One region of the Microbacterium sp. NPDC056569 genome, then DNA from elsewhere that is predicted to be linked to it. Evidence: predicted binding sites of a transcription regulator. Region 1 holds the regulator's gene; the other holds the start of a gene.
What was found. Region 1 encodes HspR, which represses chaperone genes until heat shock. Its sites were predicted from a motif close to AAGTTGAGTCNNNNNGACTCAACTT; they were not measured.
Positions count from the first base shown of each region.

Region 2: ACFQ7C_RS03335 (ATP-dependent Clp protease ATP-binding subunit) is a predicted target of HspR. The motif match lies at 3,606-3,630, and genes of this name have one in related genera.

Region 1 covers NZ_JBHTUV010000018.1:15,659-30,634, forward strand. Annotated here, with positions in the region: gene ACFQ7C_RS17915 (MFS transporter) at 1-1,040, opposite strand, end outside; gene ACFQ7C_RS17920 (MFS transporter) at 1,122-2,705, shown strand; gene ACFQ7C_RS17925 (hypothetical protein) at 2,702-3,238, shown strand; gene dnaK (molecular chaperone DnaK) at 3,401-5,269, shown strand; gene ACFQ7C_RS17935 (nucleotide exchange factor GrpE) at 5,272-5,889, shown strand; gene ACFQ7C_RS17940 (DnaJ C-terminal domain-containing protein) at 5,905-6,903, shown strand; gene ACFQ7C_RS17945 (heat shock protein transcriptional repressor HspR) at 7,010-7,480, shown strand; gene ACFQ7C_RS17950 (DUF5979 domain-containing protein) at 7,544-10,906, opposite strand; gene ACFQ7C_RS17955 (MmcQ/YjbR family DNA-binding protein) at 11,033-11,449, shown strand; gene ACFQ7C_RS17960 (DUF2252 domain-containing protein) at 11,498-12,898, opposite strand; gene ACFQ7C_RS17965 (AI-2E family transporter) at 12,953-14,047, shown strand; gene ACFQ7C_RS17970 (DUF998 domain-containing protein) at 14,091-14,976, shown strand, end outside.
Region 2 covers NZ_JBHTUV010000002.1:193,234-208,209, reverse strand. Annotated here, with positions in the region: gene ACFQ7C_RS03340 (DUF72 domain-containing protein) at 114-833, shown strand; gene ACFQ7C_RS03335 (ATP-dependent Clp protease ATP-binding subunit) at 1,033-3,591, opposite strand; gene ACFQ7C_RS03330 (GNAT family N-acetyltransferase) at 3,760-4,131, shown strand; gene ACFQ7C_RS03325 (DUF3817 domain-containing protein) at 4,215-4,679, opposite strand; gene ACFQ7C_RS03320 (MarR family winged helix-turn-helix transcriptional regulator) at 4,739-5,158, opposite strand; gene ACFQ7C_RS03315 (class I SAM-dependent methyltransferase) at 5,248-6,354, shown strand; gene ACFQ7C_RS03310 (hypothetical protein) at 6,358-7,038, opposite strand; gene ACFQ7C_RS03305 (elongation factor G) at 7,207-9,270, opposite strand; gene nrdF (class 1b ribonucleoside-diphosphate reductase subunit beta) at 9,664-10,638, opposite strand; gene nrdE (class 1b ribonucleoside-diphosphate reductase subunit alpha) at 10,674-12,827, opposite strand; gene nrdI (class Ib ribonucleoside-diphosphate reductase assembly flavoprotein NrdI) at 12,812-13,258, opposite strand; gene nrdH (glutaredoxin-like protein NrdH) at 13,261-13,494, opposite strand; gene ACFQ7C_RS03280 (MFS transporter) at 13,897-14,976, shown strand, end outside.

The DNA.
Region 1 (14,976 bases):
AACGCGATGACCTCGGTGGCGCCGAACCCGAACGAGACGGCGGCCAGCACACCGCCGAAGGCGAAGACGCCGGCGAGGCCGTCGCGATAGACGGCGCTGGCGATCAGGAACCAGAACGTCGGCCGGTGCTCGCGGAAGAGCGCGACGATGTCGTGCACGAGCACGACGTAGCCCTCGAAGAACCCGACCTTCCTGCGGCCCGGATCGGGCGGCGACTCCGGCACCAGGAAGATGAACGGCAGGGCGAAGAGCACCGTCCACACCGCGGCCCCGACCGCGATGAGGCGGTAGGCGAGTCCGTCCGAGACGTCGAGGCCGAACCAGCCGACGGTGTTCAGCACGACGACGAGCGCGAGCGCGAGGATGCCGCCGATGTAGCCCAGGCCCCAGCCGAGGCCGCTCACGCGGCCGATCGTCTTCGGGGTCGAGACCTGCACGAGCATCGCGTTGTAGTTGACGCCGGCGATCTCGGACGAGACCGACCCGAGCGCCACGAGGATCGCCCCGAGCCAGAAGAACTGCGGCTCGGCGTAGACGAAGAAGAGCGCGAACTGCAGGAGCGCCAGCACCGCGGTCGCGCCGACAACCCAGCGCTTCTTCGTGCCCGCCGCGTCGGCGCGCTGACCCAGCACGGGTGCGAGGAGAAGGATCAGGATGCCGGCGGCGAAGGTGACCCACCCGTACCACTCCGACAGGTCGGCGAGGGCGCCGCAGTACGCGGTGCCCGCGTCCGCCGCGCTCGAGCACACCATGTCGCCGTCCGCGTTCTGCGCCGCGATGTCGGCCGGCAGGAAGGCATCCGACACGAGGTACAGCGAGACGAAGACGAAGGTCAGGATGACCGAGTTGAAGGGCTGCGTCGCCCAGTCCCACAGGGCCCACGCGAACACGCGACGGCGCGGCACCGGCGTGTCGTCGAGGCCGTCGGTGTGGAGGGCCGCGGTCGACAGAGCGTGCTCCGGCGAAGGGCCGGACCCTGCCGGGGTGCCGGACTGCGCGGGCGTGCCGGACTCGTCCGAGCCGGGGACGGGAGAGCTCATGTCGGTCACAGTACGGCCCTTCGGTGAACTGGTGCGGAATCACCGTAGCGCTCGCGAGGGACGTGGTGGTTTGCTTCGTTCATGACCGCGGAATCCTCGCCGACCACCGCCTTCAACGGACGCCTCGCCATCCTGCTCGCGATGGCGATGTTCGTGCTCGTGGTCGACACGTCCATCATGAACGTCTCGATCTCGGCCGTCGTGGAGGAGCTCGGCACCACGGCCAGCGGCGTGCAGGGGGCGATCGCCCTCGAAGCCCTGGTCTCGGCGGCATTCATCCTCATCGGCGGCAAGACGGGCGACCTGATCGGGCGCAAGCTGGCGTATCTCCTGGGTCTTCTCGGGTACGCCGTCGGCGCCGTCGCGATGACGTTCGCACAGAGCCTGACAGCCGTCATCATCTTCTGGGCGGTCATCGGCGGGATCGGAGCATCCCTTCTCCTCCCGTCCATGCAGTCGCTCATCCACGGCAACTTCTCCGGCGCCCACCAGAAGCGCGTCTACGCGCTGGTGGGCGCGTCGGCCGCCATCGCGGCCGCGGTGGGGCCGCTGCTCGGCGGATTCATCACCACCTTCTGGTCGTACCGCGTCGCCTTCGGCCTCGAGGCGGTCATCATCGCGATCGTCCTGCTGGGCGCCGGCCTCGTGAAGGACGTCAAGTACACCGGCGATCGCTCCATCGACCTCGTGGGTGCCGCCCTCTCGGTCATCGGCATGGGCGGCGTGGTGCTCGGCATCCTGGTGTGGCAGGAGGGCGGGGGCTACGTCGGCATCATCATCGGCCTCGGCGCCGTCGCGCTGGGCGGCCTGGCGTGGTGGCTCAACTCGCGCAAGAAGAAGGGCAAGCCGGTCCTCCTCGACCCGGCGCTGTTCTCGTCGAAGCCGTTCCGTACCGGCGTGAGCGGGCAGCTGCTCCAGCAGATCGCCCTGGGCGGCACCATGATCGTGCTCCCGCTCTACCTGCAGATGGTGCTGGAGTACAACGCCCTGCAGGCCGGTCTGTCGATCGCCCCGCTGTCGCTCAGCATGTTCGCGGTCGCGATCTGGGCCGGCCGCCGAGCCAAGGGACGCGCCGCGAACCTCATCCTCCTCGGCTTCTCGCTGGCGGCCGCGGGCCTCATCGCCATCGTGCCGCTCGTGCCGATCGCCGACAACGGGTGGTACCTCACGGTTCCGCTCATCATCGCCGGCTCCGGCCTCGGCCTCCTCGTCTCGCAGCTCAACAACTACACGCTGTCGCCCATCTCGGACGAGCGGGTCAGCGAGGCGGCGGGCGTCAACTCGGCCGCCGGGTCGTTCGGCCTGTCGTTCGGCCTCGCGTTCGCCGGCGCGATCATGCTCGCGACTCTCGCGGCGTCGTTCACCTCGCTCGCGTACTCGAGCACGGTGCTGACCAGCGAGCAGCAGGAGCAGGTGGCGACCGCGCTCGAAGAGGACGCGGAGCTCATGTCGAACACCGGGCTCGAGCAGCTCCTGGCGGACGAGCCGCCGGAGGCATCGGCCGAGGTGATCCGCATCAACACCGAGGCCCGCCACCTCGCCCTCCAGGTGGCGCTGCTCATCCCGATCCTCGCCGCCGTGCTGGGCGTCCTCAACGGACTCCGCATGCGGCGCCTGCCCGACCCGAAGCCGAACGAGGCCGCGGAAGGGATACTGGGCGGGTGAGCCGGCGGACGGACCGCGCGCGAGCACAGCTCGCCCAGGTCGAAGGCGGCGAGCAGGCGATCGTCGCCTACTTCAAGGAGCGCGTGTACGCGACCTTCACCGGTCTCGCGATCGTGCTGGTCGTCGCCTCGAGCGAGCACGCCGAGGCCGACCACGCGTTCTGGGCGCTCATCCTCGGCGTCGTCGGCATCACAGCGGCGGGGTTCGTGTCGGACGTCATCTCGCACCTGTCCGTGCACCGCACGTTCCCGGGCCGCGTCGACCTCCTCATCTCCACGCGGATCGCGGGCGGTGCGCTGGGCACGCTGCTGACCCCCGGCATCCTCCTCCTGCTGGCTCTCCTCGACGTCATGCCGCTGGAGGCGGCGCTGCGCGCGAGCGCCGTCGTCTACATCGCGACGCTGGCGGTCATCGGCTGGTTCGCGGTGCGCCGCTCCGACCTCGCGTGGTGGAAGCAGGTGATCGCGCTCGCGATCCTCGTCGCGCTGGGGCTCCTGGTCGTGGGTCTGCAGACCCTGGCGCACTCGATCTGAGAACAAGTTGAGCCGAGTCATATCAACTTTGATTTGACGGATGCTGCATCCCGGGCGTATGGTTGAGTCATCGCGACTCAACCTCATGGTGGGCCGCGAGAAGACTTCCCTGTAACCCCGGGTGGCAGCATCCGTCTGCGCCCATATGAAGGAGAGATACACATGGCACGTGCTGTTGGAATCGACCTCGGTACGACCAACTCGGTCGTGAGCGTCCTCGAGGGCGGCGAGCCCAAGGTCATCGCGAACGCCGAGGGCTTCCGCACGACCCCGTCGGTCGTCGCGTACACCAAGGACGGCGAGGTGCTCGTCGGCGAGACCGCCAAGCGCCAGGCCGTCACCAACGTCGACCGCACCGTCTCGTCGGTCAAGCGCCACATGGGCACCGACTGGGGCTTCGACGTCGACGGCAAGCACTGGACGCCGCAGGAGATCTCGGCGCGCATCCTCCAGAAGCTGAAGCGCGACGCCGAGCAGTACCTTGGCGACACCGTCACCGACGCCGTCATCACGGTCCCCGCGTACTTCAACGACGCAGAGCGCCAGGCCACCAAGGAGGCCGGCGAGATCTCGGGCCTCAACGTCCTGCGCATCATCAACGAGCCCACCGCCGCGGCCCTGGCCTACGGCCTCGACAAGGGCAAGGAGGACGAGCTCATCCTCGTCTTCGACCTCGGCGGCGGTACCTTCGACGTCTCCCTCCTCGAGGTGGGCAAGGACGACGACTTCTCGACCATCCAGGTGCGCGCGACCGCCGGCGACAACCGCCTCGGCGGCGACGACTGGGACCAGCGCCTCGTCGACTACCTCATCAAGCAGTTCAAGGACACCACGGGCGTCGACGTCTCGGGCGACAAGATCGCGCTGCAGCGCCTCAAGGAGGCCGCCGAGCAGGCGAAGAAGGAGCTCTCCTCGTCGACGAGCACCTCGGTCAACCTGCCGTACCTGTCGCTGACCGACTCGGGCCCCGTGTCGCTGAGCGAGACGATCACCCGCGCGAAGTTCGAGGACCTCACCAAGGACCTCCTCGACCGCACCAAGAAGCCCTTCGAGGACGTCATCCGCGAGGCCGGCATCAAGGTCGGCGACATCGACCACGTCGTGCTCGTCGGCGGCTCGACCCGCATGCCCGCGGTCTCGGAGCTCGTGCAGCGCGAGGCCGGCAAGGAGCCCAACAAGGGCGTGAACCCGGACGAGGTCGTCGCCGTCGGCGCGGCCCTGCAGGCCGGTGTCCTCAAGGGCGAGCGCAAGGACGTCCTCCTCATCGACGTGACCCCCCTGAGCCTCGGCATCGAGACCAAGGGCGGCATCATGACGAAGCTCATCGAGCGCAACACCGCCATCCCGACCAAGCGCTCGGAGACGTTCACGACCGCCGACGACAACCAGCCGTCGGTCGCGATCCAGGTCTTCCAGGGCGAGCGCGAGTTCACCCGCGACAACAAGCCGCTGGGCACGTTCGAGCTGACCGGCATCGCGCCGGCTCCGCGCGGCATCCCGCAGATCGAGGTCACCTTCGACATCGACGCGAACGGCATCGTCCACGTGTCCGCCAAGGACAAGGGCACCGGCAAGGAGCAGTCGATGACGATCACCGGCGGCTCGTCGCTGCCGAAGGACGACATCGAGCGCATGGTGCGCGAGGCCGAGGAGCACGCCGCCGACGACAAGAAGCGTCGTGAGGCCGCCGAGGTGCGCAACCAGGCCGAGACGCTGTCGTACTCGATCGAGAAGCTCATCAAGGAGAACGAGGACAAGCTCCCGGCCGAGGTGAAGACCGAGGTGCAGGGCGACGTCGACGCTCTCAAGACCGCGCTCGCGGGCGAGGACGACGACGCCGTGAAGGCCGCGTTCGACAAGCTCAACCAGAGCCAGGGCAAGCTCGGCGAGGCGATCTACGCGTCGAGCCAGGCTTCGCAGTCTGCTCCGGATGCTGCCGCCGGCGACGCGGGCGACGGCCAGGCTTCGACGGACTCCGATGAGGACGTCGTCGACGCCGAGGTCGTGGACGAAGAGGACGAGAAGAAGTAACCATGGCGAACAAGGACCACAACCCCGACCCGGTCGAAGAACCGGGCGACGGCGAACAGGTCCGGCCTGAGGGCGAGGGGTCGGAGGCGAACGCCTCCGGCCCCGCGCCGCAGGACGGGCAGGACGACGAGCTGACGGTCGACGACATCCTCGGCGCCCCGCAGAACGTCGACGCCGCAGCGGAGGACGCCGTGCTCGCCGACCTCGAGTCCGCGCTGCTGAACGACCTCAAGCGCCTGCAGGCCGAGTACGCCAACTACCGCCGCCGCACCGAGGAGCAGCGCGAGGTGGAGATCGCGCGCGCCCAGGGCGCGGTCGCGAAAGGCCTGCTCCCCGTTCTCGACGACCTCGACCGCGCCGAGAAGCACGGCGACCTCGAAGAGGGGTCGGCGTTCGCGGCGATCGCGGACAAGCTCCGCGGCGTCGCCGAGCGCATCGGGATCACCACGTACGGCGCCGCCGGCGAGGGGTTCGATCCGCAGCAGCACGAGGCGATCTTCCAGGTGCCGACGCCCGGCGCGACCGAGACCACGATCCTCGAGGTCGTCGAGATCGGCTACCGCCTCGGCACGGTGGAGCTGCGTCCGGCGAAGGTCGTCGTCGCGGTTCCCGCCGAGTAGCCCGAAGGAGGCTCCATGGCCAGTCAGGACTGGTTCGACAAGGACTTCTATTCGGTGCTCGGCGTCTCGAAGGATGTCAGCGAGGCGGACCTCAAGAAGACGTATCGCAAGCTCGCGCGGAAGTACCACCCCGACTCCAACCAGGGTGACGCGGCCGCGGAGGCGAAGTTCAAAGAGGTCAGCGAGGCGTACTCGGTGCTCTCCGACGCGGAGCAGCGCAAGGAGTACGACCAGATCCGTGCGATGGGCTCGGGCGCCCGATTCACTTCGGGCGGTCCGGGCGGCGCCGGCGGCTTCGAGGACGTCTTCTCGATGTTCAACCAGGGCCGCGGTGCGCGCTACCAGAGCGCCGAGGACTTCGACGACATCTTCGCGATGTTCAACCAGCAGCAGGGCGGCACCGGGTTCGGCTCGGGGCGGTTCGGGCAGCCGAGCGGCGGCTATCGCGGCTTCGGCGGCCCGACCCGCGGCGCCGATGTCACGGCGCGCACGACGATCGACTTCGTCACCGCGACCAAGGGCGAGACCATCACGCTGCAGGGCGAGGACGGCAAGCCGTTCAAAGTGAAGATCCCCGCGGGCGTCGCGGACGGACAGAAGATCAGGCTCCGCGGCCGCGGGCGCCACTCGCCCGACGGCGGCGAGAACGGCGACATCGTGGTGCAGGTGACCGTGCGTCCGCACCCGGTGTTCACGCGCGACGGACTGAACCTCAGGGTCACCGTGCCGGTGACGTTCACCGAGGCCGCGCTGGGCGCCACCATCGAGGTGCCGACGCTCGGCGGCGATCCGGTGCGGCTGCGCGTCGCCCCGGGCACGCCCTCGGGGCGCGTGCTGCGCGTCAAGGGGCGCGGCGTCGAGACCGCGAAGGGCACCGGCGACCTCCTCGCCGAAGTCCAGGTGGCCGTGCCGTCACACCTCGACGAGGCCGCGCGCGAGGCGCTCGAGCGGTTCCAGAGCCTGGAGTCGAAGGAGAACCCGCGCGCCGACCTCATGGCCAAGGCGCAGGGCTGAGATGCTTGCCGAGAACAGGAGATCTGGCGAGAACAGGACGATTCCGCGCGAAGCGTCCTGTCCTGGCGGGATCTCCTGTTCTCGTGAGCGATGAGGAGGTGACGAAATGACCGAGGACGACATCGACGAGGATGCCCCGATCTTCGCGATCGCCGTCGCCGCCGAGCTGTCGGGCATGCACCCGCAGACGCTCCGACAGTACGACCGGATCGGACTGGTCGTGCCCGCCCGCACGCAGGGCGGGTCGCGGCGCTACTCGCTGCGGCACGTCGAGCAGCTGCGCGAAGTCGCCCGCATGTCGTCGGACGGCATCGGCCTTCCCGCGATCGTGCGCATCCTCGAGCTCGAGAACCGCGTGCAGGAGCTCCACGGCCGCGTCCGCGACCTCGAGGACCGCATGCGCGCCGAGCTCGAGAAGAGACCGGGCGCGCGTGTGTTCGCCGCCGGCTCCACCGGCTCCGTCGTGACGCTGCGGCACGGCACGCGCGTGCGCCGGGCGACCGAGGTGGTCGTGTGGCGACCCCGCATGCCGATCGAGCAGCCGGGCGAAGCTCCCGACGAGACGCCGGCGGGCTGATTCACGAAGAGGGAGGGGACGGATGCCGTCCCCTCCCTCTTCGCGTGCGCCCGCGGTGGAGCGTCAGACGCGTCGCGCGCGTCGGGTGGCCAGAACCACCCCGAGGGCGATGAGCCCGAGGGCACCCAGCGGCACGAGCGGCGACATCGCGCCGCCGCCGGTCGCCGGGAGCGGACGCGTGGTGGCGGTGTTGGTGAGCGTGAGCTCGGCGAACTCCTGGTCGCGCGTCACGGACTGGGGCAGCGTCACGAGCCCGTTCGCGTCGGGCACCAGCTGCTCGCCGTCGACGGTCCAGGCCGGGTCGCCCCAGTCGACGCCGGGGATGTCCGGCAGCGCGCCCTCGCGTCCCTGGATGATCGAGCCGACCGGGAAGTACGGCGAGTACACCGGCACGTTCGGGGTGAGGCTGAAGCCGGGCTGCGGCTCGTAGTCCCACCACCATTCGATCGGGAACGTCGTGCCGGCGGGAAGCGCGGACGCGCCATCCCCGTCGACCACCTTGGTGACCGCCCAGCGGGTCATCTCGACGGCGGTGTTCGTCACCTCGAGCACCGGCGTCTCGCCGAGCCCGATCGTCACCGAGTTGGAGGGCCGCCAGACCGACTCGCCCCATTCGTACCCCTCCGGCAGCGCCGAGGCGTCCGGCTCCTCCTCCGTGAGGTGGATCACGGTGCCGATCGGAAAGGTGATGGGTCGACCATCAGCGTCGACGGGGCCGACAGGGTCGCCGTTCGCCGGAATCTCGAACCGGCCCACCTCGACGCTCGGGCCAGGAACGAACGCCACGTAGCCGATCGTGAACGAGTCGACGAGCAGGTTCTCGGGATCGATGCCGGCGAGGGACTTGGAGACCTCGAAGATTCCGGTGAGATGAGAGCCGTCGTTGGTGAGGGTTGACGTCACGACGGCTTGACCGTCCGCACCTATCGTGAGCTCGTCCGGCGTGAACACCGCGGCTCTCCAGTCGACCTGCGGCACCGCCGGCGACGGAAGCTCGGCGAACGTCACGGTGGTGCCGTAGGGGAACAGGCGGGTCGCGCCGTCGTCGCCCACCGGACTGACTGCCTCACCGGTGCCCGGAAGCCGCATCACGCCCTCCTGGACCTCGCCGGTGGGGAGCGTCGCGGTCCAGGCGACCGTGAACTCGAGGCCTTCGAGCCCGATGCCGCCGGGGAGGTTGGTGAACCGCTTCTGCAGTTCGAACGTGCCCTCCTTGAGCGCATTGGTCACCACGATCGAGATGTCGCCCGTCTCGGGGATCTCGATGTCGACGATGGCGCCGGTCAGATCCTCCTGCCCCTCGTCGAACGCTGTGGGGCGGTAGATCGTGGGATCGCCGCCGTCGATGCTGACCTCGATGACGGGAAGCGCCCAATCCGCGGGATCGACCGGCTGGCCGTCCAGCGTCGGCAGCAGCTCGGCGAGCTCCAGCGTGTCGGCGCCCGTCTCGAGGTCGGTGATCAGCTGCGGTTCTCCGACGGGGAGGGGCAGTTCTGCACGGGCCGGCGCAGGATCGGTGTTGTAGCTCACGCCGTACCCGAACGCGGAGTCACGCGCCTCGCCCTCGGCTGCTTTCACGATCGTGATGGTGCGCTCGGACTCGACGGGAGTGACGCCATTCGTGAGTTCGACGGCGACCGTGTCGCCTTCCTCGTCGCCGGCGGTGATCAGGAAGGTGCGCCCTGGGCTCCAGCCGATGCTGCTCCACTCGAATCCTGGCGGTGGGGCCGTGCCTTCCAGGTCCTCGGCGAGCACGATACGGGTGCCTGCGGGGAACTGCTCATCGGGGAAGGCGGGTGTGCCGTCGACCGGCACTCGCAGTTCACCGGTGGTGAAACCGCCCTCCGGAGCAGGGAAGAACGCCGCCCACCGGACCAGGACGGTCGTTCCCTCGGGGAAGGGCACCGGAGCGCCGTCGGCAGACAGATCCACGATGGACTTCGAGACGCTGAAGGTGCCGGCGAGCTCGGCCGCCGTGTTGGTGACGACCACCTGCGCGGTGCCGGCTCCGACGATCAGCGGATTCGGCGCGATCGAGACCTCGCCCCACTCCCAGCCGGGCACGGTCTCGGGCGCGATCTCCTCGAAGGTGATCTCGGTCCCCTCCGGGAATCGCTCGCCCGCGGCGACGGGAGTGCCGTCAGCGGGCACCTCGAGCGAGCCGACGGTGACGTTGTCGTCGGGGTCGACGGCGCGGTAGTTGACGGTGAAGGTGGTGCCCTCGGGGAGGTCGGCGGGCTCGATGCCGTCGAGCTCCTTGCGCACGGTGAATGTGCCGCTCGCGTCGTTGCAGGAGATCTCGCCCGAGAACAGGAACGAGTGGACCTCGCCGCCTTGGATGATCACATTCTGGCCGATCACCTGACCGTCCAGCGGCGCGGCGTTCACCGTGACCGATGCGTTCGGCGCATAGATCGAGCCGTCGATGCGGGCCTGCCCGGCGGTCACGGCGACATCGCCGGTGAGCTGCGAGAGGTCCCACACGATGTACGGCGAGTGGACGCCCTGCGGATCCGCCCGCGCGCCGATCACCTCGGTCGTGCCCGCGGGCACCCGGATGACCAGCGGGTTCGCCACGCCGGGCGTCGGTCCGGGCGAGAACTGGATGAGCGATGCGCCCGCGATGTCGGCGTAGTCGACGATGTTCGGCTGGTCCGCGCTCAGCTGCGCGAGCACGACGCGGTCGCCGGCGTCCTCGGCGACGCCCACCGGGTAGCCGATGCCGGTGGTGGGGTCGGCGATGTCGTCGAAGCAGCTCGACGCCTCCTCCCATGACGCGTCACGGTTCGCCTCGACGTAGTCCGCGACGGCGGTCTGCGACGTGTTCGCGGTGTAGATGCTGCCGTCGCCGGCTGCGCCGGCCGGCGGCGCGGCGTTCGTGGGATAGGTCTGATGGGTGGCGTCGATCAGGGGGGTCTGGTCGGCGTTCGAGCGGTTCTGGTTGAGTCGCAGCCAGTCGGCACGGGCGAACGCCTCCCAGCCGCCGTCGCGCTGCACCATCTTGAGATCGCCCCACAGCGCCGGGTCGCTCGTGCCGGCGCTGGTGATGGCGAGGATGCCGGTGCTGTCGGTGCTGTACTCGCCGACGAGGAAGCGCGTCGGATCGCCGTCGACCGTCGGGAGGTCGTAGTCGCCGGTGCCCGCCACCACGTGGACGATGGTGTACTGCCCGCTGCTGCCCTGCACGGTGGCTGTGCGGCCGACGGCGATGCTGCCCTCCGTCTCCTGGTTCTGCAGCAGCGCGTTCTCCCGGGCGTAGACCGTGAAGCCGCCCGCGATCGCGAAGGGGTTCACGGACTCGGGGTAGGCGGCGGCGGCCGGCTGCGGATCGATCGCACCCACGACGACGGCGCCGGTGGCGGCCAGCAGCGTCGCAGTGATTCCCGCGACGACGCGTCGCAGGCGTGAACGGTCGAATCGTGGCATGTGCGAGGCCCCTCTCCCGCCGAAGGCGCGTGGGGTGCACCGCTCGGTAGTCGTACCCTATCGGTCCTGATCAACCGGACAATCGACGGGGTCGACCCGCGCCGACATCGGGCGCAGGATGGAGGAATGGCGACACTCGACGACGTCCGCGCCATCGCGCTGGAGCTTCCGGGAGCGATCGAGAGCATCGACGGGCACCGGGGAGGAGCCTCCTGGCGGACTCCCGCCGGCGCGTTCGTGTGGCAGCGCGGCCCGAGCGCCCGCGACCTCGAGCAGCTCGCGGCGCTCGGGCGCGCCTGGCCGCCGGGCGACGTGGTGGGTGTGCGCACCGACGGCACCCAGGTCAAGGAGGCGCTGCTCGAGACCTACCCCGGCGCATTCTTCACCATCCCGCACTTCGACGGCTACCCGGCGGTGCTGGTGCGCCTGGACAGCATCGAACTCGACCAGCTCCGCGAGGTCGTCACAGACGCGTGGCTGCTCAAAGTGAGTAAGCGCGTCGCGAACGAGTGGCTCGCCGCGCACCCGCCGGCTACCGGATAAAAGGACGCGTTCGAGATCGGATGCCGCGGACCGCAGCATCCGATCTCGTCATGCTGTATCGGTCTGCACGTTCCGGTGCGTGCGGAACAGCTCCCAGTCGGCGCGTGAGAGGTCGGCGTACGCGTAGGCCCACTCGAGGATCGCCTCGCCCGCCACGCGCCCGCCGCCGACGTAGCCCGCCACCGACGACGACAGCGGGGACTGGCCGTGCGCGCGGGCCAGGGTCGCCGCGCACGCGTCGGCGTACCAGAGGAAGGCCGAGTCGTCGAGCTCGTCCATGTCGAACCCGCCCTTCTTGTCGCGGAACTGGCGCACGTAGAAGTCGCGCTGGGCGCCGTACGTCGTGCGACGCACGAAGCCGAGGAAGGGATCCGACACCGACTGGAGGATGCGCTGCATGCCGACCACGCGGCCCCCGTCGCCGTACTGGTCGATGAACCGGGTGACGACCTCCGGCTGCTCGGCCTTGCCGTACTCGATCAGGACACTCCGGCCGGCCTCCTTGCCCTGGAGGAGTAGAACGCCGTCGTCGCCGTCCTGCATCGAGACCACGAAGCAGCGCGTCCCGACGCTGCCCACTCCCACCACGCGGAGGGAGATGTCGGACAGGCGGTACTTCTGCAGCAGGGCGCGGATGTCGATGTTCGCCGACTGCACGTACTGGTCGAAGACGCTCAGCACCCGCTGCTCCGACTCCGCGTCGATGTGGGTCATGGTCGGCGGAGCCTCGACGAAGACGACCCTGCCCTCGTCGTTGAGCTCCGTCATCTTCTTCGCCGCACGCGCGCCGGTGCGCTTCTCGGCCTCCTTGATCGCGGAGTCGATGGCGGCGCGGGTGTCGTCGTCGACCGCCCGCTCGGCGGCCATGGCGTCGAAGCGGTCGTAGTAGCGCTTGAGGGGGCTGCGCTTCGCCCCTGTGCCGATCGCACGCGCATAGACGCGCACCGCGTCCAGTGAGGCCTCACGCACCACGGAGTCGGCGCGTCCGGTCGACTGCCCGGCGATGACGATGCTGGTGACGAGGCGCTTCACGTCCCACTCCCACGGCGCCCAGGCGGACTCGTCGAAGTCGTTGAGGTCGAACACCAGCGTCCGCTGCGGCGAGGCGTACAGCCCGAAGTTCGACACGTGAGCGTCACCGCACGACCCGACGCTGACACCGCTCGACGGCGAGCGGGACAGGTCGGCGGCCATCAGGGCGGCGGTGCCCCGGTAGAACGCGAACGCGCTCGCGGCCATGCGCTCGGTGCGCAGCGGCACGAGCTCGGGGACGCGGTCCTCGTCCTGCGCGTCGAGGATCCCCATCGGGTCGCGGTCGTTCGTCGGCAGCTCCGCGAGCGACTCCCGCGGAGTCCGCTCGCGGGCGGCGCGCCCTTCGGCGACATGGTCGGCGTAGGACGGCAGCGGGGCCCACGTGCGGCCGATGGGCGAGGCGTCGATCGTAGACATGGGCCCAGTGTGGCACTGCGCGGTGGGCGCTCGGAAGAGCGGTACCCTGACGCCGTGACCCGCGCCGCGCAGCCCGCTCCGCCTCCTGCGATCTCGCCGAGCCTGCGCGTTCTCCTGGTGCTCGCCGCGACCGTGGTGGTGCTCGCGGGCGTGTATTTCGCGCGCAGCCTGATCGGCCCGCTGGCACTCGCCATCGTCCTCGTCGTGATCTGCGAACCGGTCCGCAGGCCGCTCGAGCGGCGCGGCTGGCCCCGCTGGACGGGCACGACCGCGGTCATCCTGCTCGCCTACCTCGTGCTCGTCGCGATGGGCCTGCTCCTGTGGGTCGCCGGGGTGCAGTTCGCGGGCCTCGTGTCGGACTACCTCGACCAGCTGCGCGGCAGCCTCGACGACTTCCTCGCGTGGCTGCAGTCCGTCGGGCTGGATCAGCAGGCGACGGATGCTGCCGCCTCGGTCCTCGACCCTCAGGCGCTGCTGGGGCTCGTGGGGAGCATCGGCGGCACGGTGATCGGGGTGGTCACCGCCCTCTTCTTCGTCGTCTCGTACATCATCTTCACGGCGGCCGATGCGGCGCGGTACCGCGATGCTGAGCGGGTCTTCGGCGCCGCGCGTCGTCCGGTGCTCGCCCGGATCGGACGGCTCAACACGGGAGTCCGTCGCTACTACGTCGTGAACGCGTCCTTCGGCGCGATCGTCGCGATCATCGACGGACTGGCGCTCTGGGCCCTGGGCGTTCCCGCGCCGATCGTGTGGGCGGTGCTCGCGTTCGTGACGAACTTCATCCCCAACATCGGGTTCGTGCTGGGGCTCATCCCACCGGCGGTGCTGGCCTTCGTCGTCGGCGGCTGGCCGCTGTTCCTGGCCGTCATCGCCATCTACTGCGTCGTGAACGTGGTGCTGCAGGTGCTCGTGCAGCCCAAGTTCGTGAGCGACGCGGTCGACCTCAGCCTCACGCTGAGCTTCTTCTCGGTCGTGTTCTGGACCTTCGTGATCGGGCCGCTGGGCGCGATCCTCTCCATCCCGCTGACATTGTTCGTGCGAACGCTGGTGCTCGAGGGCGACCCTGGCTCACTATGGCTGCGATGGCTGTCGGGGGACCGGACGGCGACGCCGGCGTCCGCCGCCCGCGATTCCCTCTCCGACTCCTGACCCGCCCCTCGCCCGCACCACCCGAGTCCTCCCGGAGCCTTCGATGACCACCCAGACCTCGCTCGACCGGCCCTCTCCCGAGCGGCCTTCCTCGCCCCGAACCGCCGCGGGCATGCTCGATGCATCCAGCGAGCGGTCGCTCGAGTCGCTCGCCCTCGGCGTCGGCGCGGTCTCCTTCGTCGTCGTCGCCCTGGTGTCGCTGATCGTGTTCCAGTTCCAGGCGGCGCCGATCTCGGGCCCCGGCTCGGTCGGCCAGTTCGCGGCGATCGCCTCGGGCGTCGTCGCGTTCCTGGCCGTGATCGCGGGGCGCTTCGTGGTGCACCGCCACGAAGGCGGTCGCCGCCTGCACGTGCTGGACTACGTGGACGTCGCGGCCCTCGCGTTCGCACACGGTGTGATCGCGCTGCTCGGCTGGACGCTGCTCGCCGTGATCCTCGAGCAGGCGTTCATCGGCGCGGAGGTGTTCGCGCTGCCGGTGCTGATCCTCGCCGGCGCGACGGCGGCGATGAGCGGCTACATCGCCTTCTACTCCGCGACCCACATGGATCTTCAGCTGCTCGCGGTCGTGCTCGCCGTGTTCCTGGTGTTCGGCGTCCTCGCCAGCATGCTCACCGCCAGCGACCCGAACTGGTGGAAGGACAACCTGAGCGCCCTCGGCATGTCGTCGAACGTGTCGGCGTTCGCGTTCAACATCACGATCATCGTCGCGGGCTTCCTCGTGACGACGCTCGCCCGCTACTCGACGCGCGGCATCCCCACCGCGAACCCGAAGGGGATCGGGCGCGTGCGCGTGACCCTGATCGTGCTCGGAGTGTTCCTGGGGCTGGTCGGCGTCTTCCCGGTGGACCAGTTCTTCGCGCTGCACACCGGCGTCGCCTCGGGCATGGTGGCCGCGTTCGGAGTGCTCGTCATCGCGCTGCCGAAGTGGA
Region 2 (14,976 bases), on a different contig from region 1:
GCACCCACTCTGTCAGCGCCCGGCGACACGCGCACGCCGCCATCCGCTAACGCGCGCGTCGCGCAGGCGCAACCCCGTGGCCGCGGCCGATGCGGGTCGATCACGCTGGAGGCATGGCGCGCATCGGCACCTCCGGCTGGGTCTACCCGCACTGGCGAGGCGTGCTGTACCACGGCCCGCAGAGCCGCTGGCTGGATGAGTACATCGCCGAGTTCGACGTCGTCGAGCTCAATGGCAGCTTCTACCGCTGGCCGGCGGACGCGCGCTTCGCCGCCTGGCGCGACCGCCTGCCGGAGGGCTTCGAGATGGCGGTGAAGGCCCCGCGCGGGCTCACGCACGCGCGGCGGCTGCTCGAGCCGGAGGTCTGGATCGAGCGCGTGACCCGCGGGCTCCACGAGCTCCGCGGCCGCCGTGGACCTCTCATCGTGCAGCTGCATCCGGGCATGGAGCGCGACGACGCACGCCTCGACCACTTCCTCACGGCGCTGCCGCGGTGGACGCGGCCGGCCGTGGAGTTCCGGCATCCGTCCTGGACCGCCGAGGCGGTCTTCGCGATCCTCGAACGCCACGGCGCCGCGTACTGCGTCATGAGCGGCGCCCGTCTGCCCTGCATCCTGCGCGCCACCGCCGACCTCGTCTACGTGCGGTTGCACGGTCCCGACCCCGAGAATCTGTACGGAGGCTCGTACTCCGACGACGATCTCGCATGGTGGGCCGAGCGCATCCGCGAGTGGGAGCGCGCCGGCCACGAGGTCCACGCGTACTTCAACAACGATGGCGGCGGCAACGCCGTGCACAACGCGCGGACCCTGAAACGGATGCTGCAGCCATGACGCGCGTGAAGGGCGCCGTGCCCGGAGCACGTCGCCCTTCCGCTCACCTGTCACGAAGCGCCGGCGTGACCGGCACATCATGACAGGTGAGCAGGGGTCGATGGCGCTGTGCCCGGAGCACGTCGCCCTTCCGCTCACCTGTCACGAAGCGCCGGCGTGACCGGCAGATCGTGACAGGTGAGCAGGGGTCGAGACTCGATCAGGCGGCCGCGGCGAACGGCGAACCGGCGACGACCGAGAGCGCCGGGCCGGCAGCATCCACCGTCACCGTCCCGCCGTCGACGAGCGCACCCGTCACGAACAGGTCGGCGATGCGGTCGTCCACCTCGCGCTGGATGAGGCGGCGCAGCGGCCGGGCGCCGTACTCGGGCTCGTACCCGTTGTCGGCGAGCCACGCGACCGCGGAGTCCGTCACCACCAGCGACACCTCGCGCTTCGCGAGCCGCGCGTCGGATGCACCCAGCAGCAGGCGCACGATGCTCTGCAGCTGCGGCTTCTCGAGCTTGCGGAACAGCACGATCTCGTCGATGCGATTGAGGAACTCGGGCCGCATCGCCTCGCGCAGCTTGCCGAAGACGCGGTCGCGCAGATCCTTCTCCGAGCCGAAGCCGGTGGCCCCTCCCCCGTCGGCGAGGAACCCGATGGCACCGCCACGCGACGCGAGGAACTCGGAGCCGAGGTTCGACGTCATCACGACCACCGTGTTGCGGAAGTCGACCGTGCGGCCCTGGCCGTCGGTGAGGCGACCGTCGTCGAGCACCTGCAGCAGCAGGTTGAACACGTCGGGGTGCGCCTTCTCGATCTCGTCGAACAGCACGATCGAGTACGGGTTTCGCCGCACGCGCTCGGTGAGCTGGCCCGCCTCGTCGTACCCGACGTATCCGGGAGGGGCGCCGACGAGGCGCGACACGGTGTGCCGCTCGCCGAACTCGCTCATGTCGAAGCGGATCACCGCCGTGTCGTCGTCGAAGAGCGACCCGGCGAGCGCCTTGGCCAGCTCCGTCTTGCCGACACCCGTCGGGCCGAGGAAGAGGAACGATCCCACCGGGCGCCGGGCATCGCCCATGCCGGTGCGGTTGCGGCGCACGGCCTTGGCGACCGCGGTCACCGCGTCGTCCTGCCCGATCACGCGGTCGTGCAGCTCGTCCTCGAGGGCGGCCAGGCGCTCGCGCTCGGTCTCGGTGAGGCGGTTCACCGGGATGCCGGTGGCCCGGCTGATCACCGCGGCGATCTCGGGCTCGTCCACGATCGCCTCGGTGCGCACCGCGGCGCCGGCAGCCGTGGCCCGCTCGAGGCGGTCCTGCACCTCGGCGATCTGGTCGCGGATCTGCGACGCCTCTTCGTAGTGCTCGGCCGACACCGCGGCGTTCTTGTCGGCCTCGAGGGTCGCGAGGCGCTCGATGAGCCCGCTCACGTCGACCTTCGAGCCGAGCCGCAGCCGCAGCCGAGCACCTGCCTGGTCGATCAGGTCGATCGCCTTGTCGGGCAGCACGCGCTCGGTGAGGTACCGGTCGCTGAGCTCGACGGCGGCACGCAGGGCCTCGTCGGTGTAGACGATGCCGTGGTGCTCCTCGTACGCGGACTTGAGGCCGCGGAGGATGAGCACGGCGTCCTCGATCGAGGGCTCGCCGACGCGTACCGGCTGGAACCGGCGCTCGAGCGCCGGGTCCTTCTCGATGACGCGGTACTCCTTGAGCGTCGTCGCGCCCACGAGGTGGAGCTCGCCGCGCGCGAGGCGGGGCTTGAGGATGTTGCCCGCGTCCATGCCGCCGTCACCGGCGCCGCCCGCGCCGACGACGGTGTGCACCTCGTCGATGAACACGATGAGCTCGCCCTTGTGCTCGGCGATCTCGTCCATCGTCTTGGTGAGGCGCTCCTCGAAGTCGCCGCGGTAGCGGGTGCCCGCGAGCATCGCCGGCAGGTCGAGCGCGACGACGCGCTTGCCCAGGAGCTGCTCGGGCACGGAGCCGTCGACGATCGCCTGAGCGAGTCCCTCGACGATCGCGGTCTTGCCGACGCCGGCCTCGCCGACGAGCACCGGGTTGTTCTTGGTGCGACGGCTGAGGATCTCGATCGTCTGCTCGATCTCGTCGGCGCGCCCGACGACCGGGTCGAGTTCACCGGCGACGGCGCGCGCCGTCAGGTCGGTGCCGTAGGTGTCGAGCATGGGGGTGACGGATGCTGCGCCCTCCGCGCTCGCGGCGCCCTGGGCGGTCTCGCCCGGTGTCACGGTCTCACGGGCACCCTGCATGAGCGCCTCGGCGGTCACACCGGCGCGCGCCAGGACCTGGCCCGCGGGGGTGTCCTGCGCGAGCACGAGCGCGAAGAAGAGGTGCTCCGGGTCGACGTACGTCGAACCCGAGGATCGGGCGACCTGGAAGGCGTGGAACAGCGCCCGCTGCACCGACGAGGTCACGACCGCCCCGTCCACGTCGGCGGCTGCCGTGGCGGCGGGAAGGCGCTCCTCGGTGGCGCGTGCGATCGCGTCGGCGTCCGCGCCGATGCGCCGGACGGCATCGCGCGCCGGTGCCTCGGCGACGAGGATCCGCAGCACGTGCAGGGCGTCGAGCTCCTGCTGGCCGCGGTCCAGCGCATACTTGCCGGCACGCTGCAGCAGCTCCTGGGTGCGGGCACCGAGGTAGCGGCTCAGGTCGATCGAGCGCTCGGCACGCGCGCGCTCGCCCGCGAGGTAGCGCGCCAGGAACTCGTCGAACGAGCTCGCGTCGTCGCCGGCCTGGGGGGTGAAGTCTTCGGGCATTCCATCTCTCCTGAAACTTGAGTGGAGGAGTGTCAAGTCTTGAACTTGACACAAGCATTGTCAAGTTCAACCCTTCTCACCCGCAGGTATTCCCCCGCGGCGGATGTCGCATCCCCGGCGTAACGTCGTCAGCCAGGGGGACCCGCTTCAACGACGAGAGGGAACACGATGGACTGGAAGATCGAGCTCATCTACGTGCCGGTGACGGACGTCGATCGCGCGAAGGAGTTCTACGAGAGGATCGGCTTCAACGCCGACCACGATCAGACGCCTTTCGACGGACTCCGGTTCGTGCAGATGACCCCACCTGGGTCCGCGTGCTCCATCGCCTTCGGCACCGGCCTCGGCAACGACCTCGAGCCCGGCCGTCAGGACACCATCCAGGTGGTGGTACCGGACGCCGACGAGGCGCTGGCGCACCTGCGCGCCAACGGCGTCGAGGGACGCGGCGTCGACGAGCAGGACTGGGGTCGATTCGTGCAGTTCGACGACCCCGACGGCAACACCTGGACGCTTCAGCAGCTGCCCGCCTGGCGCTGAGACCGCATCCGTCATCGACGGCACCGGCACGCGACTCGGCCGCTCCGCTCGCGAACGAGTGGGGCGGCCGAAAGCGGAGGTCGTCAGTCGCGTCCGCCGGGCGGGCCCAGGATGAGGAGCACGACGAACAGCAGCACGACGGCGAACGCGATCAGGGCGCCGAGCACCCAGGGGCGTCGCAGGAACCAGCGCATGAGCCGGTCGTACCAGGTGCCGTCGCGCGGGTCGTCGGTGGCCTCGAGCCGCCACTCTCCGGCGAGGCGACCGCTGCGCTGGAGCCACAGCTCGGCGGGGATCGTGGCGTAGGGGATGACGGCGCTCACGAGCGCGAGCACCGTGGGGCCGGCGTGCCACCGGTTGTTGAGAGCGACGAGGATGACGGTCGCGCCGTACGACAGGAAGATGAAGCCGTGGATGCCGCCGCCGATCGTGACGCCGAGCGCCCAGTCGGTGGTGGCGCGGATGATGAGGCCGGCGATGAGCAGCGTCCATGAGATCGCCTCGAGGATAGCGAGCGCGCGGAACAGGGTGTGGGGGTTGCGGAACACACCTTCAGCCTAACTGAAAGTGTTTCAGGCTTTCTGAAGGTTTTCTGGGCAGCCTCGGCCTACTCGGGCGCCAGCCCGAACGGCTGCTCGTGCAGGCCTTCCAGCGCTGTCGCGAGCCCCGGAGCCCCCGCGGCGAGTCCGGCGTCGAGCGCCGCCAGCCGTTGCTCGGCCGCGTGCAGCACCTCGCTCCCCCGCTCCGTCACGCGCAGATCAGACGCTGCGCCCGCATGCTTGGTCGCGTCTGCCACGAGCCCGTCGGCGACCAGGGTCTGAACCGCGGTGTGCGCGGACTGCACGGTGATCTGCGACCGCCGCGCGAGCTCGCTGAAAGAGATGCCCGGCGTCGCCTCGATGTGGGCGAGCAGTCCGTATTTGCGCGTCGTGAGCCCGAGATCGCGCAGCTGCGCGCCGAGGTGCGCGTCCCACACGGCCGCCACGGTCAGCAGCGAGATGACGGGACTGAACGCACGGTCTGGCACCGTTGAATGCTAGTCCCGCTGCCGCGGGACGGCACGCATTCCCCCGCAGTTCCCGGAACCGGACCCGCCCGCCCGGCTACCGTGGGACGGTGACCTTCTCGCTCGACGCCCTGCGCCGATGGCCCGACGTCGAGGCTCCCGACCTCGTGGCGACGGATGGTGCGGACCGGCTGCTCCTCGACGAGTCCGCCGCCGCGCGCGCCGGCGCCGGCGACAGCGGGCTCGTGGTCATCGGCGACGCCTACGGCGGGCTGACGCTGAGCGCCGCCGCGGACGGCGGTCGCAGCATCCGTGTCCATCAGGATCCCCTCACGGGCGAGCGCGCCCTCGCCGCCAACGCCGAGCGGTTCGGCCTCGTCGACACCTTCTCGTCGCTGCCGCTGTCGACAGACCTGGTGCGGGGCGCGCGCGTCGTGCTGCTGCGGCTGCCGCGCTCGCTCGACGCGCTGCGCGACATCGCGGGGCTGATCGCCGCGCACGCGGCTCCCGACGTCGTCGTGTTCGCCGGCGGTCGCGTCAAGCACATGACCCTCGCGATGAACGACGTGCTGCGCGAGAGGTTCGCGCAGCTCGACGTCACCCACGCGCGCCAGAAGTCCCGCGTGCTCGTCGCCCGTGAGCCCCACGACGGGGCGGATCCTGTGCCGACCCGCGCGACGCACGACGGGATCGTCGTGTGCGCATACGGCGGGGCGTTCGCGGGCGCGACGATCGACATCGGCACGCGGTTCCTGCTCGAGCACCTGCCTCCGCTCGCCTGCGACACCGTGCCCATCGACTTCGCAAGCGGGACCGGCGTGGTGGCGACGGCGCTGGCGCTGCGGCATCCCGATCTCCGCGTGCTCGCGTGCGACCAGTCGGCAGCCGCCGTCGCGTCCGCGCGCGCGACGGCGGAGGCCAACGGCGTCGGCGAACGCGTCGACGTCATCCGCGACGACATGCTGAGGGCCCAGCCCGACGGGACCGCGACGTTCATCGCGCTGAACCCGCCCTTCCACTCCGGCTCCGCGGTGCACGAGGGCATCGCGCCACGCATGTTCGCGGACGCGGCGCGGGTCCTCCGACCGGGCGGCGAGCTGTGGACGGTGTGGAACTCGGGGCTGCGCTACCGGCCCGCGCTGGAGCGGGCGGTCGGGCCGACGCGGCAGATCGCGCGCAACGCCAAGTTCACCGTGACGGCGTCGACCCGCCGCTGACGCCTACTCGCTCGCGTCGGGGGTCGGCTCCGGCGTGGGCCCGAACAGCACCCAGGCGCCGTCCTGGCACTCATAGAACTCCACGGCCGCCGTGTCGATGAAGACATCGCCGTCTGCGGTGCAGGTGTCGTTCTGGGGTGCCGACGTTCCGAGCATCACCTGCGTGCCGGGGGCTCCCGGCGCACCGCTCGGGCCTTGAGCGCCTTCGGCGCCCTGCTCACCCTGCTCACCCTGCTCACCCTGGGGCCCCTGCGCGCCGGCCGGGCCCTGCTCCCCCGTGAGGTTCTCGGCCGCGGCAGCCCGGATGTTCCCCACGATGGTCCACTCCCCGTCCTGGAAGAGGTACACGTCGGAGGTTTCGATGTCGATGTAGACGTCGCCCTCGTATCCCTTGCCGGCCTCGGGCACCCCGGTACCCGCTCGCACGGCGGAGCCTGCGGGGAGGATCTCGGCGAGGACGTCCTCGTACTCCGGCGATGCCGTCGCGGACGCCGACGGCTGGGGCGCGGGCTCGGCCGTGTCGACGGACCGCGCGAGCCACGAGCCCATGAACGCGGCGAAGAACGACAGCAGCACGAAACCGAGGCCGAACCACACCAGCGTCCCGCGCGTCACCGGCGGAGCGGGCTGCGCGCCTCCACTGGCGGGGGCGGCAGCCCCTGCCGAACCCGCCTCTTCGTCCACGGCCAGATCCCCTTCCCAGCACGTCCCCGCAGCACCCGGCTCCCACAGCCGGGTGTCGTTGTGACCACTGTAGGAACGCGGGCGCGCCGTGTCACGTGTTCCGCGGAATTCGGCGCCGCGACGGGCACAGATCGCGCGACGACGACGGGGCGTCACCCGGCGGCGGGGTCACCGGGCGCTGCCCGTCGGCTCGTATCGCTCGGGGACGATCTCGAGCTCGCCGTGACCCGCGGTGAGCGAGCGCAGGTCGAGCACATAGCGCGTGAGCTCCGCATCCGGCACCGTCGCCCTGATCCGCGCACGGCCGTCGTCGCTGCGCTCCGTCGACCCGACCCGGGCGCGGCGGCTGGCGAGGTCGGTGAGCACCGGGCCCTGCAGGTCGGAGGGGACGGTCACCGTCACGCTCGACACCGGCTCGAGCAGGACCGTTCCCGCCTCGGCGAGCGCGGCCTTCACCCCCAGCGAGGCGGCCGTGCGGAACGCCATCTCCGACGAGTCGACCGAGTGCGCCTTTCCGTCATAGAGCTCCACGCGGACGTCGACCACGGGATGCCCCTGCGGCCCGCCCGTCGCCAGCGCGTCGCGGGCACCCTTCTCGACCGCGGGGATGTACGAGCGCGGCACCGCACCGCCCACGACGGAGTCCTGGAACTCGAATCCGCCGCCGGGGGCCAGTGGCGAGACCCGCAGCTGCACGACGGCGAACTGCCCGTGGCCGCCCGATTGCTTCTTGAGCTTCCCCTCGGCACTCGCGGTGCCCGCGATCGTCTCGCGATACGCGACAGGCGCCGGCGACGTCACGACGTGGACGCCGAGCACCCGAGCCAGGCGGTCGACGGCGACCGCGACGTGCGTGTCGCCGAGGCCGCGGAGGATCGTCGCGCCACCGGTGCGGTCGACGATCAAGGTCGGGTCGTCCGAGACGAGCCGCGTGAGCGCGGTCGAAAGCTTGGCGTCATCGGACTGCGACACGGGTTCCAGGCTCACCGCATACACGGCAGGCCGATCGGGCAGGCGTGCGGGCCGCGCACCGGTGCGCGGCCTCGTCCAGAGCAGCGAGCCGGAGGGCGTCCCGGCGAGCTTGGCGACCGCGCCCACCTCGCCGGCGCGCAGCGCGTCGACGGAGAGGTGCTCCGCACCGCGCAGCCGGAAGAGCGCCGGCATCCGCTCATCGACGCCGGTCGTCGCGTTGTGCAGGCGGTCGCTCGGGCGCAGGACGCCGGAGAGGACCTTCAGCATCGCGACCTGACCGACGAAAGGATCCGCGAGGGTGCGGAACACGTGCACGAGCGTCTCCCCGGATGCGTCGATCGCCACCGGCTGCAGTGTGCCGCCTTCGCCCGCCTCGTCGACGCCGATGCGGATGACGCCGTCGCGCGATCCGGGCGGCGGCGCGAGCTCGCACACCAGATCGGCGACCCGGTCGATGCCCGTCCCCGTGACGGCGGAGCACAGCAGCACCGGGACAGCCTCGCCTGCCGCCACTTCCTTGGCCAGCGTGCGGCCGAGTTCGCGCGGTGACGGCTCGTCCCCCTCGAGGTAGGCCTCGAGCTGCGCGTCGTCGTGCGACACGATCTCCTCGGTCGCATCCTGGTGGAGCCGGTGCTCCTCGTCGGCGATCTCGCTCGGGATCGGCTCCGCGTGATGGCGGCCCTTCTCGTCGTACACGAGCATGTGCTCACCGAGCACGTCGGCGATCGCGTGGAATCCCTGCTCCTCGGCGATGGGAAGCTCCAACGGCACGAGTCGCGGGCCGAATGCGGCGCGCAGGTCGGCGAGCACGCGCCGGAAGTCGGCTCGTGCGCGGTCCTCCTGCGTCACCACCACGAGGCGCGGCACGCCGGCGGCATCGGCGGCGGCCCACACGACCCGCGTTCCCGCCGTCACGCCGTCCACGGCGCTCACGACGAGGATCGCCACGTCGCACACCGCCAGAGCCGCGTCGACCGCCCCGATGAAGTCCGGGTGCCCCGGGGTGTCGGCGAGCGTCAAAGCGGTGCTCGTGCCGTCCTCGCCCGACCAGACCAGGTACGCGAGCGAGAGACCGAGTGACACTCCTCTCGCGGCTTCCTCGGGCTCGAAGTCGCACACGGTGGTGCCGTGCTCGACGCTCCCCATCCGCGGGATCGCCCCGGCACGGTGCAGCAGCGCTTCGGCGAGCGTCGTCTTGCCGGAGCCGCCGCCTCCGACGAGCGCGACCGTTCGATGTGTGGGTGAGGACGCGGCTTCCACGAAGACCTCCCGCGACGATGCGGACTCAGGATCGTACGTCCATCGTGGCGGTGATGCCGCGGCGGCACCAGGGCAACGTCGTGCGAGACGGCGGGGATTGACCGGGGGGCCGACGCGAGAATGCCGGCGCCCCCGGTAGCCGCGAGCTCGGGACCCACGGCCGGGGTGCCGGACCGGGGCTCCGGCGCTATCCCCCACTCAAGAGACACACTCCCTAGGGATCTATTACGCGAGTTCTCCGGGCTTTCTCGTGCGAGGGCACGAGGTGGGGATCACGACGACGGCGATCGTCACGCGAAGGCCTGATCCGGGCCGGTTTCGGCGCACGAAGAGGAGGACGGATGCTGCGGCCCGCAGCATCCGTCCTCCATCTCACTCCGTGTCGAGCGGGCGTCAGAAGTCCCAGTCCTCGTCTTCCGTCGCCTCGGCCTTGCCGATGACGTACGACGAGCCGGACCCCGAGAAGAAGTCGTGGTTCTCGTCGGCGTTCGGCGACAGAGCCGACAGGATCGCCGGGTTCACGTTCGTGACCGTCGAGGGGAACATCGCCTCGTAGCCCAGGTTCATGAGGGCCTTGTTGGCGTTGTAGTGCAGGAACTTCTTGACGTCCTCGGTGAGGCCGACGCCGTCGTAGAGGTCCTGCGTGTACTGCACCTCGTTGTCGTAGAGCTCGTAGAGCAGCGAGAACGTGTAGTCCTTGATCTCGTCGCGCTTGGCCTGGTCGACGGTCTCGAGTCCGCGCTGGAACTTGTAGCCGATGTAGTACCCGTGCACGGCCTCGTCGCGGATGATGAGGCGGATCAGGTCGGCCGTGTTGGTGAGCTTGGCGCGGCTCGACCAGTGCATCGGCAGGTAGAAGCCCGAGTAGAAGAGGAACGACTCGAGCAGGGTCGAGGCGACCTTGCGCTTGAGGGGCTCGTCGCCGCGGTAGTACTCCATGACGATCTGAGCCTTCTTCTGAAGGTTCTCGTTCTCGACCGACCAGCGGAACGCCTCGTCGATCTCCTTCGTCGAGCACAGCGTCGAGAAGATCGACGAGTACGACTTCGCGTGCACGGACTCCATGAACGCGATGTTCGTGTAGACCGCCTCTTCGTGCGGCGTGATCGCATCGGGGATGAGCGATACCGCGCCCACCGTGCCCTGGATCGTGTCGAGGAGCGTCAGCCCCGTGAACACGCGCATCGTGAGGGTCTGCTCCTCGGGGGTCAGCGTGTTCCACGACTGGATGTCGTTCGACAGCGGCACCTTCTCGGGCAGCCAGAAGTTGTTCACGAGGCGGTTCCACACCTCGAGGTCCTTGTCGTCCTGGATGCGGTTCCAGTTGATGGCCTGGACGTGGTCCAGGAGCTGGAGCTTCTCGCTCATCTTTCCTTCTTCTCCGAAAATCCCAGATCAGACCGTCACAGGGTGCAGCTGACGCACTCGCTCATGTCGGTGCCCTCCAGCGCCATCTGGCGGAGGCGGATGTAGTAGATCGTCTTGATGCCCTTGCGCCAGGCGTAGATCTGGGCCTTGTTGATGTCGCGCGTGGTCGCGGTGTCCTTGAAGAACAGCGTGAGCGACAGGCCCTGGTCGACGTGCTGCGTCGCGGCGGCGTACGTGTCGATGACCTTCTCGTAGCCGATCTCGTACGCGTCCTGGTAGTACTCCAGGTTGTCGTTCGTCATGAACGCCGCCGGGTAGTAGACGCGACCGAGCTTGCCTTCCTTGCGGATCTCGATCTTCGCCGCGATCGGGTGGATCGACGACGTCGAGTTGTTGATGTACGAGATCGAGCCGGTCGGCGGCACCGCCTGCAGGTTCTGGTTGTAGATGCCGTGCTGCTGGATCGACGCCTTCAGCGCGCGCCAGTCGTCCTGCGTGGGGATGTGGTGGCCGGCGAACATCTCGGCGACCTTGGCCGTCGCGGGCACCCACTCCTGGTCGATGTACTTGTCGAAGAACTCGCCCGATGCGTAGGTCGAGTCCGCGAACCCGTCGAAGGTCTCGCCGCGCTCGATGGCGATCTTGTTCGACGCGGTGAGGGCGTGGAACAGCACCGAGTAGAAGTAGATGTTCGTGAAGTCGACACCCTCTTCCGACCCGTAGTAGACGTGCTCGCGGGCGAGGTAGCCGTGCAGGTTCATCTGGCCCAGACCGATCGCGTGCGAGCGGTCGTTGCCGTCCTCGATGGAGCGGACCGAGCGGATGTGGCTCTGGTCGCTCACCGCGGTGAGGGCGCGGATGCTGGTGTCCACCGTCTTCGCCAGGTCGCCGCCGTCCATCGCCAGGGCGATGTTGAGCGAGCCGAGGTTGCACGAGATGTCCTTGCCGATCTGGTCGTACGACAGGTCCTCGTTGAACGTGGTGGGCGTGTTGACCTGCAGGATCTCGGAGCACAGGTTGGACATGTTGATCCGGCCCTTGATCGGGTTGGCCTTGTTCACCGTGTCCTCGAACATGATGTACGGGTAGCCCGACTCGAACTGGATCTCGGCGAGGGTCTGGAAGAACTCGCGCGCGTTGATCTTCGTCTTCTTGATGCGCGGGTCGTCGACCATCTCGCGGTACTTCTCGGTGACCGAGACGTCGCCGAACGGCACCCCGTACACGCGCTCGACATCGTACGGCGAGAAGAGGTACATGTCCTCGCCGTTCTTGGCGAGCTCGAACGTGATGTCGGGGACGACGACGCCCAGCGACAGCGTCTTGATGCGGATCTTCTCGTCGGCGTTCTCACGCTTGGTGTCGAGGAACCGCATGATGTCGGGGTGGTGCGCGTTGAGGTACACCGCACCGGCGCCCTGGCGCGCGCCGAGCTGGTTGGCGTACGAGAAGGAGTCTTCGAGGAGCTTCATCACGGGGATGATGCCGCTGGACTGGTTCTCGATCTGCTTGATCGGCGCACCCGACTCGCGGATGTTCGACAGCAGCAGCGCGACGCCGCCGCCGCGCTTGGACAGCTGCAGCGCCGAGTTGATGCCGCGGGCGATCGACTCCATGTTGTCTTCGATGCGCAGCAGGAAGCACGAGACGAGCTCGCCGCGCTGCGCCTTGCCGGCGTTGAGGAACGTGGGGGTCGCGGGCTGGAACCGGCCCGAGATGATCTCTTCCACGAGCGCGGTCGCGAGCTTCTCGTCGCCGTCGGCGAGCGCGAGCGCGGTCATCACGACGCGGTCCTCGAAGCGCTCGAGGTAGCGCTTGCCGTCGAAGGTCTTCAGCGTGTAGCTCGTGTAGTACTTGAACGCGCCGAGGAACGTCTCGAAACGGAACTTCTTCGAGTAGGCGAGGTCGTTGAGCTTCTGGATGTACTCGAACGAGTACTTCTCGAGCACGGCGCCCTCGTAGTACTCCTTCTCGACCAGGTAGTCGAGGCGCTCCTTGAGGGAGTGGAAGAACACCGTGTTCTGGTTCACGTGCTGCAGGAAGTACTCCCGCGCCGCGCGCTTGTCGGCGTCGAACTGGATCTTGCCGTCGGCGTCGTACAGGTTGAGCATCGCGTTGAGGGCGTGGTAATCCATGCCCTCGAAGCGTGCCTGTGTCTTGAAGTCGGTCTGCGTCAGAGTTCCCACCATCGTTCCAATCCCGCGTTCACGCGTTCCACATCTTCAGGCGTGCCGAATACCTCTAGCCGGTACAAGTGCGGCACGTGACACTTACGGCTGATGATGTCGCCGGCGAGGCAGAAGTGCTCGCCGAAGTTGGTGTTCCCCGCGGAGATGACTCCGCGGATGAGGCTGCGGTTGCGCTCGTCGTTGAGGAACCGGATGACCTGCTTCGGAACGGCGCCCTTCTCGACTCCCCTGCCCTGGCCTCCGCCATAGGTGGGTGTCACGAGGACGTACGGCTCGTCGACCACGAGCGCCGGATCCGTGGAATGCAGTGGGATCCGGACCGCTCGCGCTCCGAGCTTCTCGATGAAACGTGCGGTGTTGCCCGACACGCTCGAGAAGTAGACCAGCAGTGGCGCGTCCGTCGCGACGCGCTGCGTCACGACCGCCGACATGCTCAGGCCAGACGCGAGGCGAGCTCGTCGATCTTGTCGGGACGGAAGCCCGACCAGTGGTCCTCATCGGTGATGACGACCGGCGCCTGGAGGTAGCCCAGGGCCTTCACCTGCTCGAGGGCCGTGGGGTCCTCCGAGAGGTCGTGGATCTCGTACTCGATCCCCTTGGAGTCGAGTGCTCGATACGTCGCCGTGCACTGCACGCACGCGGGCTTCGTGTAAACCGTGATCGCCATGTCGATTCCGTCTCCTCAGTGCTTCCCCCGGTGGCATCCGGTGCTCGTTCCCGGTAGTCCCCCCACCGGGAGTCCAATACTACATATGGGTACCGACATTCGATAGCACCACAAGGGCTAGTAGTTACATCGGTGTGATTTTCCACCGTTCTCCCCATGTACAACACAGGTTGTCCACGGATTCATCCACAGCCGCGAGGGTCTCGAAAAGGCCAGGATCACGGGGCTTTCGGACGCCACGGCCGCATCCGTCCACAGGCGAGAAGCTAGTCGCGGGGTGCGACATCCGACTCGCCTGTGGACAACACGCTCGGCGTGTCGCGGGCGTGTCGCCCACGGTCGGGCGCCGGCGTGCGCGCCGGGGCCGTGCCGGGACATCCCCGCGTACCGTAACGTTGTCGGGTGGCCGGCTACCGGGAACTTCTGCGCACCCCCGGGGTGGCCCGCATCATCGCGGCGCAGCTGACCGCGCGCTTCCCCAACGGCATGATCAGCCTCGTGATCCTCCTGCACATCGAGGGGATCACCGGCTCCTACGGCGCCGCCGGCGTCGTGCTCGCGGCGGTGTCCATCGGCCAGGCGCTCGCGGGCCCGGTCACCAGCCGCTGGATGGGCCGCTGGGGCATGCGCAGGGTGCTGACCCTCACGACGGTCGTGGCCGCAGCATCCCTCACCGCCATCGCCCTGCTCGTCGCCCCCGTGCCCGTGTACATCGTCCTCGGGTTCATCGCAGGCGCCGCCACCCCGCCGATCGTCGCCGCGGTGCGCACGATCTACGCGAAGATGGTCAACTCCACGCAGCTGACCGCGCTCTATTCACTGGATGCCTCGCTGCAGGAGTTCATCTGGATCCTCGCACCCGTGCTCATCACCTTCGTCGCGACGCAGGCGGGCACCATCGTCGGCCTCATGCTGGTCGTGGCGATCCTGGTGGCCGGCGGCGCCTGGTTCATCCTCTCCCCCGAGGTCGGCCGCGTGCGCATCCCGCGCAGCAAGCGCTCCTTCGGCACCGTGCTGACGCGTCCGCCGATCCTGCTGGCGACGGTGATCGGATTCCTCCTCATCGGGTCGTTCGCGGCCGTCGAGGCGAGCGTCGTGGCGACGTTCGACCACGGCGGACTCGAGGCGGGACTCGTGCTCGCCGTGTTCTCGATCGGCAGCCTCGCGGGCGGACTCACCTTCGGGCATCTGCCGATGGGCCGGTGGGCCATGGCTCGACGACTGACCGTGGTAGCCATCGGGCTCGCCCTCACCGCGCTGTGGGTCAACGTGTGGTGGATCGGCGCCATGCTGTTCCTCGCCGGCATCGGCATCGCGCCGGCGCTGGCCGTGCTGTCGGCGGTCACGACCGCGAGCGTGAAGTTCAGCGACACCGCCGAGGCGTTCGGGTGGGTCGGCACGGGTCAGCTCATCGGCGCCGCGGCCGGCTCGGCCGTCGCCGGCATCCTCATCGACGGCCCGGGCGGCGTCACGGCCGCGTAC